One region of the Salinibacterium sp. NYA9b genome, then DNA from elsewhere that is predicted to be linked to it. Evidence: riboswitches for the same ligand, from Rfam matches in the RefSeq annotation. Region 1 holds a riboswitch; the other holds the start of a gene.
What was found. A riboswitch is a leader RNA that binds a small molecule or an ion and turns the genes downstream of it on or off. The one in region 1 is predicted to bind glycine.
Positions count from the first base shown of each region.

Region 2: linked by a shared signal. The riboswitch ahead of ACWFSR_RS04755 (L-serine ammonia-lyase) and the one ahead of gcvT (glycine cleavage system aminomethyltransferase GcvT) in region 1 are both predicted to bind glycine.

Region 1 covers NZ_OZ333476.1:769,303-773,512, reverse strand. Annotated here, with positions in the region: gene gcvP (aminomethyl-transferring glycine dehydrogenase) at 1-1,061, opposite strand, end outside; gene gcvH (glycine cleavage system protein GcvH) at 1,061-1,432, opposite strand; gene gcvT (glycine cleavage system aminomethyltransferase GcvT) at 1,435-2,592, opposite strand; glycine riboswitch at 2,732-2,853, opposite strand; gene ACWFSR_RS03705 (Lrp/AsnC family transcriptional regulator) at 3,005-3,436, opposite strand; gene ACWFSR_RS03700 (ornithine cyclodeaminase) at 3,568-4,210, shown strand, end outside.
Region 2 covers NZ_OZ333476.1:1,001,643-1,005,852, reverse strand. Annotated here, with positions in the region: gene ACWFSR_RS04765 (bifunctional alpha/beta hydrolase/OsmC family protein) at 57-1,328, shown strand; gene ACWFSR_RS04760 (siderophore-interacting protein) at 1,409-2,239, shown strand; glycine riboswitch at 2,373-2,468, shown strand; gene ACWFSR_RS04755 (L-serine ammonia-lyase) at 2,616-4,070, shown strand; gene ACWFSR_RS04750 (pyrimidine reductase family protein) at 4,101-4,210, opposite strand, start outside.

The sequences.
Region 1 (4,210 bases):
GGACCGTGATAGACGGCATACATGGATGCCATGACAGCCAACAAAACCTGTGCAGTACAGATGTTGGAGGTCGCCTTCTCGCGGCGGATGTGCTGCTCACGCGCCTGCAACGAAAGGCGGTAGGCGGGGTCGCCGGCGGCATCCTGAGATACGCCGACGAGGCGGCCGGGCAACTGACGTTCGAGGCCCTTGCGCACGGACATGTAGCCGGCGTGCGGTCCGCCGAAGCCCATCGGAACGCCGAAGCGTTGCGTGGTGCCGACAGCAACATCTGCGCCGAGTTCTCCTGGCGACTTCAGCATCGTGAGGGCGAGCAGGTCGGCAGCAACAACAGCGAGTCCACCGTGAGCCTTGACCGCGGCGATAACCTCGCTGGAATCCCACACGCGACCGGTTGCACCCGGGTACTGGATGAGCGCACCAAAGCATTCCGGCAGCTCAGGGTTCGCACCGAGCGTGGCCAGGTCGAGCTCTACAAGCTCAATTCCGAGAGCCTCCGCGCGGTTCGCCAGCAGAGCCTTGGTCTGCGGAAAAGTGTCGGCATCCACGATGAACACGGGCGACTCCACGCGAGCCGCACGGCGCGCAAGAAGCATTCCCTCCACAGCGGCGGTGCCCTCATCGAGCATCGACGCGTTTGTCGTGGTCATGCCTGCAAGGTCTGCAACCATCGTCTGGAAGTTGAGGAGCGCCTCAAGGCGACCCTGCGAAATTTCCGGCTGGTACGGCGTGTACGCCGTGTACCAGCTCGGGTTCTCGAGCACGTTTCGCTTGATCACAGCGGGCGTAATGGTGTCGTAATACCCGAGACCGATCATGCTGCGACGAACCTTGTTCGCGCCAGCGAGGGCGCGCAGTTCGGCGAGCGCCTCACGCTCAGAGGCAGGAGCCGGGATCGTGGAATTCACGACCGGAGTCTGGTGAATGGCGGGCGGAACCGCGGCATCCACGAGCGATTCGAGGCTGTCGTAGCCGACAGCGGCCAACATGCTGGCCTGGGCTGCGTCATCCGTGCCGATGTGGCGGTCAGCAAACGTGCCGCTGATGAAAGGGTTGGGCATTATTCGCCTGTCAATGCGGTGTATTCGTCGAGGCTGAGCATCGACGGGAGTTCAGTAAATTCGATCTTCACGAGCCAGCCTTCACCGAAGGGGTCGCTGTTGACGAGTTCGGGGCTGTCGGCGACAGCATCGTTGGATTCGACAACGGTTCCCGCAACGGGAGCAAAGAGTTCACCCACCGACTTGGTCGACTCGATCTCGCCGACGATCTTGCCCTCAGCGACGGTGGCGCCGACCTTGGGCAGGTCAACGAAGACGATGTCGCCCAGTTTGCCTGCCGCGAAGTCGGTGATTCCGACCGTCGCGATGGTGCCGTCGACCAGCACCCATTCGTGCTCGGCGGTGTACTGCAATTCGCTCTTCTCAGCCATGATCAGGCCTCTCTTTTGTAGAAGGGTAGGGAAACAACGGATGCAGCAATGCGACTGCCCCGCACATCAATGTGAAGCTCGGTGCCGACCTCACTCACGTCGGAGTCGACGTAAGCCATAGCGATCGGGTGCCCCAGCGTTGGCGACAGCGCGCCGGAGGTGATGACTCCCACCTCGGTGTCACCGTGAAAAAGAAGGTAGTCAGCGCGACCGGCGCGACGGCCCTCGGCGGCGAGACCGACGAGAACGCGAGCACCGGCATCCGGGCCCGCTTCGATCGCGCTGCGACCGACGAAGTCACCTTCCTTGCTGAGTGCAACAACGCGGCCGAGGCCAGCCTGCACGGGGAAGGTGCCGAGGTTGAGTTCGTGTCCATACAGCGGCATGCCCGCTTCGAGGCGGAGAGTGTCTCGGCACGCGAGACCGGCGGGCACGAGACCGAGAGGTTCGCCGGCAACCGTGAGTGCAGCCCAGAGGTCGGCCGCGGCATCCACGTGAATGTACAGCTCAAAGCCGTCTTCGCCCGTGTAGCCGGTGCGGCCGATAATGAGGTCGGCGCCATTGAAGGTGGCCGCGGTTTCGCGGTAGTACTTGAGTTCGTCGAGCGGTGTCGCAAAGCCGGTGAGCCCCGCGGTCGCCTCGAGGATGGCACGCGAGACCGGCCCCTGAACGGCGATCAGCGCATAGTCGTCGCTCTCATCGGTGACCGCTACGTCAAAGTCGACGGCCCGTTCAGTGAGCGCTGTCGCTGCGGCAAAGCGGTTTCCGGCATTGGCGACAACCAAGAAGTGGTCATCAGCGAGGCGGTAGGTGACGAGGTCATCGATGATGCCGCCTGCTTCGTTGAGCAACAGACTGTACTTGGCCTGCGCAAGAGCGATGCTTGAGAGCTTGCCCGCGAGCGCGTAGTCGAGGTACGCGCCAGCGTCAGCGCCGCGCACGTGAATCTCGGCCATGTGCGAGATGTCGAAAATGCCGGCAGCGGTGCGCACGGCATGGTGCTCGGCGAGGTCGGAGCTGTACCGCACCGGCATCATCCAGCCAGCGAAATCGGTGAACGCAGCACCGAGTTGCTCATGGATGCTGTGCAGCGGTGAATACCTCACCGCGGTGGGCGAAGATTCAGCGGATGAAGCTTCAGAACTTGATACATCGGTCACGGAGTTCTCCTGGCGCATGGGCTAGTGAATAGAACTCCCCCTCTGTGATGAGCCTGAGAGCTTCACACGCTAAACGCTAGCGAGCTTTCACCGTCGGCGGAACCTCAGGGTGATGCGAGGTTCTCTTTCCAGAGTGGCCAAGTGCGATGCGGTACATGAACCTGAGAGATTGGCGGGGAGGCTTGCTCCTTCGGTGCCGGCCTGGCGCCTGCCAATTTCTGTTGACTAGCGCTAGATGCCCGGCTCTCCCGCATCGTGTTGCGGCCCGATGTTCAGTTGTGAGTTCAGCATAGCAATGCGGGGCGGATGCTCGCGCCGATGAGCACGCCGAGAGCGAGCAATTCGTGCCCTTTCGGCCGACTGGTGCTCGGGTGGTCTACAGCAGCGACGCGGATGGGCATCAGCGGTCGGTCTAGAGAAGTGCTGAGCTGAGCAACAAACTGGTTTCGCTGTTCACGACACCCTCCACATTGCGCATGCGGGCCAAGACACGGTCAAAGTTGCTCAGGCTGTCGGTGCGGATGTCGGCGACCAGATCCCACGCGCCATTGGTGGTGTGGAGTTCATGGATCTCGGGCAGACCGCGCAGCTGGCTGATCACGGAATCCGTCGATCGCCCTTCTACCTCGACAAAGGCAATCGCCCGGATGAAAGAAGGGTCGCGGTCTTCTCTAATGCGGATCGAGAACCCGAGAACCGTGCCGTTGCTCACGAGGCGATCGATACGGCTTGTGACGGTCGCGCGCGTGACGTTAAGTCGACGCGAGAGGCTCGCCACTGACTCGCGCGCATCAGCTCGAAGGGCGGCTAAGAGGCGGCGATCAAGGTCATCTAAGTCAGACATGAACAAATTGTACAATTTTGCCTCCCATTATGCATAGTTATTGGCCGGAAATAGGGTTGACTGGGAGTTGTAGGTACATAGTGCATATTCGTAACGTAGGAAGCTCTAATACCGCAACGAAAGGAGTGACCATGGTTCACTACGTAGACGTCAACAACATGCGCCGCTGGATTGCCGACACCGGCATCGAGCCGATCATTATGGGCATCGTGGGTTACCTCGAACAGGATTATGCCAAGTGGCCCCAGTTCGACAAGTCACCTCGCGTTGCCGCCCACTCCCCCGAAGGCGTCATCGAATTGATGCCGACGAGCGATGGCGAAACGTACGGCTTCAAGTACGTCAACGGCCACCCTTCCAACCCTGCACTGGGCTTCCAGACCGTCACCGCGCTCGGCATGCTCGCTCGCGTCGACAACGGCTACCCCACGTTCTTCTCGGAGATGACCCTGCTCACGGCATTGCGCACCTCTGCGACCTCCGTCATGGCGGCGCGCGCCTTGGCTCGCCCCGACTCGAGCGTTCTCGCCCTCATCGGCACCGGCACTCAGTCGGAGTTCCAGGCACTCGGCTTCCGCGCCGGCCTCGGCATCACGAGCCTGCGCGTCTGGGACACCGACCCCGCTGCGATGGACAAGTTCATTCGCAACGTTGAGCCACTCGGTTTCGACATCGTGCGCGCAACCTCAGCAGCAGACGCTGTTGCGGGCGCCGACATCGTCACGACCTGCACCGCAGACAAGAAGAACGCGACGATTCTCACCGCCGACATGA
Region 2 (4,210 bases), 230 kb from region 1:
TCCGGTATCCGGATAAGAAACGCTGGAGCACGTCGATACGAAAGTGGTAACGGATAATGAAGATCGAATTCCCCGGCTCCAACGGTTCCATGCTGGCGGCGCGTCTCGACCTCCCCGATGGCACTCCTTCTGCTTTCGCCCTTTTCGCGCACTGCTTCACGTGCTCGAAAGACTCATTCGCTGCCTCACGCATTTCGAAAGCACTTGTTGACTACGGCATCGCCGTATTGCGTTTTGACTTCACGGGCTTGGGCGGCTCCGACGGTGATTTCTCGAATACCAACTTCAGCTCGAACATCGACGATGTCGTCGCCGCCACCGAATACCTCGGCACCAACTACCGTGCGCCTACGATTCTTATCGGGCACTCACTCGGTGGAGCCGCAGTGCTCGCTGCCGCGCACCGCGTGCCGTCGACTCGTGCTGTCGTCACACTCGGCAGCCCAAGCGATCCGGCGCACATCACGAATCTCTTCGCCCACGCCAGCGCCGAGATTGCGGCTGCGGGAGAAGCAATGGTTCAGCTGGGCGGTCGCGAGTTCCGCATCCGCAAGCAACTCCTCGACGACATCGCCGCCCAACCGCAGTCCGCTCGATTGCGCGATCTTGATGCCGCCCTGTTGGTTATGCACTCCCCCATCGACCAGACGGTGGGGGTCGACAACGCGCGAGAGATTTTCGAAACAGCGAAGCACCCCAAGTCTTTTGTGGCGCTCGATGGCGCGGATCATCTCCTGAGCAATCGGGACGATGCTGCTTTCGCGGCGAGCATGATCGCGGCGTGGTCAGCTCGCTATGCTTTCGACGGCGCGGCGGCTCCTCAGCCGACAAAGAGCGACACTGGCACAAAAACCGCTGCGGTTGTCAACCCGAGCGCGGTTATTACTGCCGACGGCAGCTCGGTGATCGTCACCGAGAGCGGTCCGGCGCGCTACGAACAGCGAGTATTCGCGTCGGGGCACGAACTGATCTCTGATGAGCCTGCACCGCTGAGCGAGAATCATGGCGCTGCACCGTATGACTTCGTCTTGGCTGGTCTCGGAAGCTGCACCTCCATCACGATCAGGATGTACGCCGACCGCAAGAAGATGCCGCTGAAGTCGGTAAGCGTGCGCCTCACTCGCGAGCGGATCGATGCGGCCACGTGCGAGCACTGCACCTCAACCGAGGGCATGGTCGAGCATTTCACTCGTGAGCTCACCTTCGAGGGTGAACTCACCGATGAGCAACGAGCTTCTCTGCTCGTCATTGCCGACAAGTGCCCTGTACACCGCTCTCTCGAGGGCGAGATCTCGATCACGACTACAGAACGCTCCTCAGTTCACTAGCCCTCTCAGCATCCGAGGGTTACAGTAGTTAGGTAAGCCTAACTTTTAGTGAAATGAGCCGGCGCCCGCGCCCATCGCCTATGACAATTGAACGTGACTCCGTCAAGCATCCCCTCGTTATCCGCCACCTGACGGTCAGCGCCTTCAGCCACCCGGCGCCGTCGATTGCGCGCATCACCCTCAGCGGTGATGAACTCGCCGGATTTGTCAGCAGCGGCCCCACCGACCACGTCAAGGTATTCTTTCCCGATCCCGCAACCGGCGTGCTCACTGCACCCACGATGACCGCCGATGGAATCAAGAAGCCCAAGGGCGAGGGCAAGGTTATTTCGCGTGACTACACCCCGCTCGGCTTCCGCAGCGATGCTGGTCGTCACGAGCTCGATATCGACTTCGTCGTCCACGGTGATGAGGGGCCTGCCTCCGCCTGGGCCGGCTCAGCCGCCGCTGGCGACAGCCTCGTCATCGCGGGCCCGCGCGGATCACGACTGCTGCCTGTTGGCGCAACCCACGTCATCCTGATCGCGGACGAGACTGCGTTTCCTGCAGCCTCGCGCTGGATCAACATGCTCCCCACCTCGGTAAACATCACCGCCCTGTTCGATGTCGCCGACGACAGCCTTGAGAGCTACTTCAGTGACGAGCAGAAGGCTCGAATGGATGCCGAGTGGTACTACCGTCGCGACGGCCTCGGCCAGCTGGAGGCTGCCCTCCGAGCGCTCGGCGAAATTGGTGAGTCGACCTTCGTGTTCCTCGCCGGCGAAGCAACCACACTCGTGCCGCTCCGCCGCTACTTGCGTCGCGAGTTGGGATTGCCCAAACAGCAGGTGACGGCCGACGGTTACTGGCGTCGTGGCGTGACGAACGCTGACCACCACGAGCCGATCGACCCCTCAGACCCCGAGGACTAAACGGTCTTTGCGAGCGTGCGTTCCTCGCCGAGATGCCGGGCACGCATGCTCGCCTGAGCACAACCCCGGCGTGAGATTGACGGGTCTGCGAGGCAGGCTCAAGTGTATGCTGATGGCACAAGTGAACAGCCGTCATTCCGCTGCGGGAGAGTCCTTCCGATCGATGGTTGGCGCCGTAGGAGCAAACCCTCTCCGGGAATCTCTCAGGCCCCAGTACCGCAGTGGATAGGCAACTCTGAAAAGTAGTCGGCCCTGCCCGACTCGCCGACGGGGCAACGCAACGCCACAAGCGTGCGGAAACTCTCAGGCCCAATACAGAGCGGAGAGGACTCAACGACGCCCGCACGACGCAGTGTGGTGAAGAAACGGAGTCACCGTGGCCATTCGCAATCTGACCCCCCGAACTGAAGTACCGACGCCCTCGCTCGAAGAAGTGCCCCTGAGCAGCTTCGATCTGTTCACTGTCGGCATCGGCCCTTCCAGCTCGCACACCGTCGGCCCCATGCGCGCCGCTGCGTCCTTCGCCGCTGATCTTTCCGAACACGGGATGCTCGACGCTGTCGCCACTCTCAGCGTTCGCCTCTACGGCTCTCTCGCCGCAACCGGTGCTGGCCACGGCACGATGAGCGCGGTGCTCATTGGCTTGGAGGGAAAGCTCCCCGACCAGGTTCTCCCCGCCGAGATGGACCAGATTCTGGCCCGCATCGAAGAATCCGGGCTGCTGCACGTGAGCGCGAGCCGCGATGTGCCGTTCCGCGAATCCGATATTGCCCTGCACCCGCTCACCGTGCTCGACGGGCATCCCAATGGCATGCGTTTTGCAGCATACGATGCGGATGGCGCCGCAATCCTTGAGGCAACGTACTTCTCGATCGGTGGCGGTTTCATCTATCGTGAGGGCGACAACCGTGATGGCAGCTCCTCTAGCGGCCCAGCCGTCGTCGCGGATCCGCTGCCGTTCCGCACTGCTGCACAATTGCTCGCGCACTGCCGCACCGAGGGGCTCAGCTTCAGCGGTGTGATGTTGCGTAACGAGTTGGCCCGCCGCCCCGAGTCTGAGGTGGTTGCTGGCCTCCTGCACCTCCGCGATGTCATGGATGAGTGCAAGAACAATAGCCTTGAACGCACCGGCAACCTGCCCGGCAATTTGAAGGTGCGTCGCCGGGCTCCCGAGTGGCACCGACGCTTGCGCGAAGAAGACCCCAACCGCGATCCGAACTTCTGGCAGGAATGGGTCAACCTCGTTGCCCTTGCCGTCAACGAAGAAAATGCGTCGGGTGGCCGGGTCGTCACTGCCCCCACTAACGGTGCTGCCGGCATCATCCCGGCTGTGCTGTTTTATGCGACCCACTATGCGCCTGGCATGAAAGATGCCGACCAAGCGACGAAGGATGACGCTACCGTGCGCTTCTTGCTGGCCAGCGCGGCCGTGGGCGTGCTCTACAAGCGCATGGCTTCGATCTCGGGCGCCGAGGTCGGCTGTCAGGGCGAGGTCGGCTCGGCCTCCTCTATGGCTGCTGCGGGGCTCGCGGAAATTCTCGGTGGAACTCCCGCACAGGTCGAGAACGCGGCCGAGATCGCGATGGAACACAACCTCGGCCTCACGTGCGATCCCATTGGCGGTCTCGTACAGATCCCGTGCATTGAACGCAATGCGATTGCTGCCTCGAAGGCGATCAACGCTGCAAAGATGGCGTTGTGGGGCGATGGCGAGCACCGTGTCTCGCTCGATGAGGTCATTATCACCATGGCCGAGACCGGCAAGGATATGAGTTCGCGCTACAAGGAAACGTCGATGGGCGGTCTCGCCGTCAACGTCGTCGAGTGCTAGCGCGCACGAAAATACCGCAGCGACAGCGCGCTAACGCGCGGCGCGGAGGTAGCGCAGCAGCAGTGTTCCGTCGGGCGCGGACAGTGCGTGCGCGAGCGACATATTCTGCGGTGTCGCATCCGCCGCATCCACAATTCGCC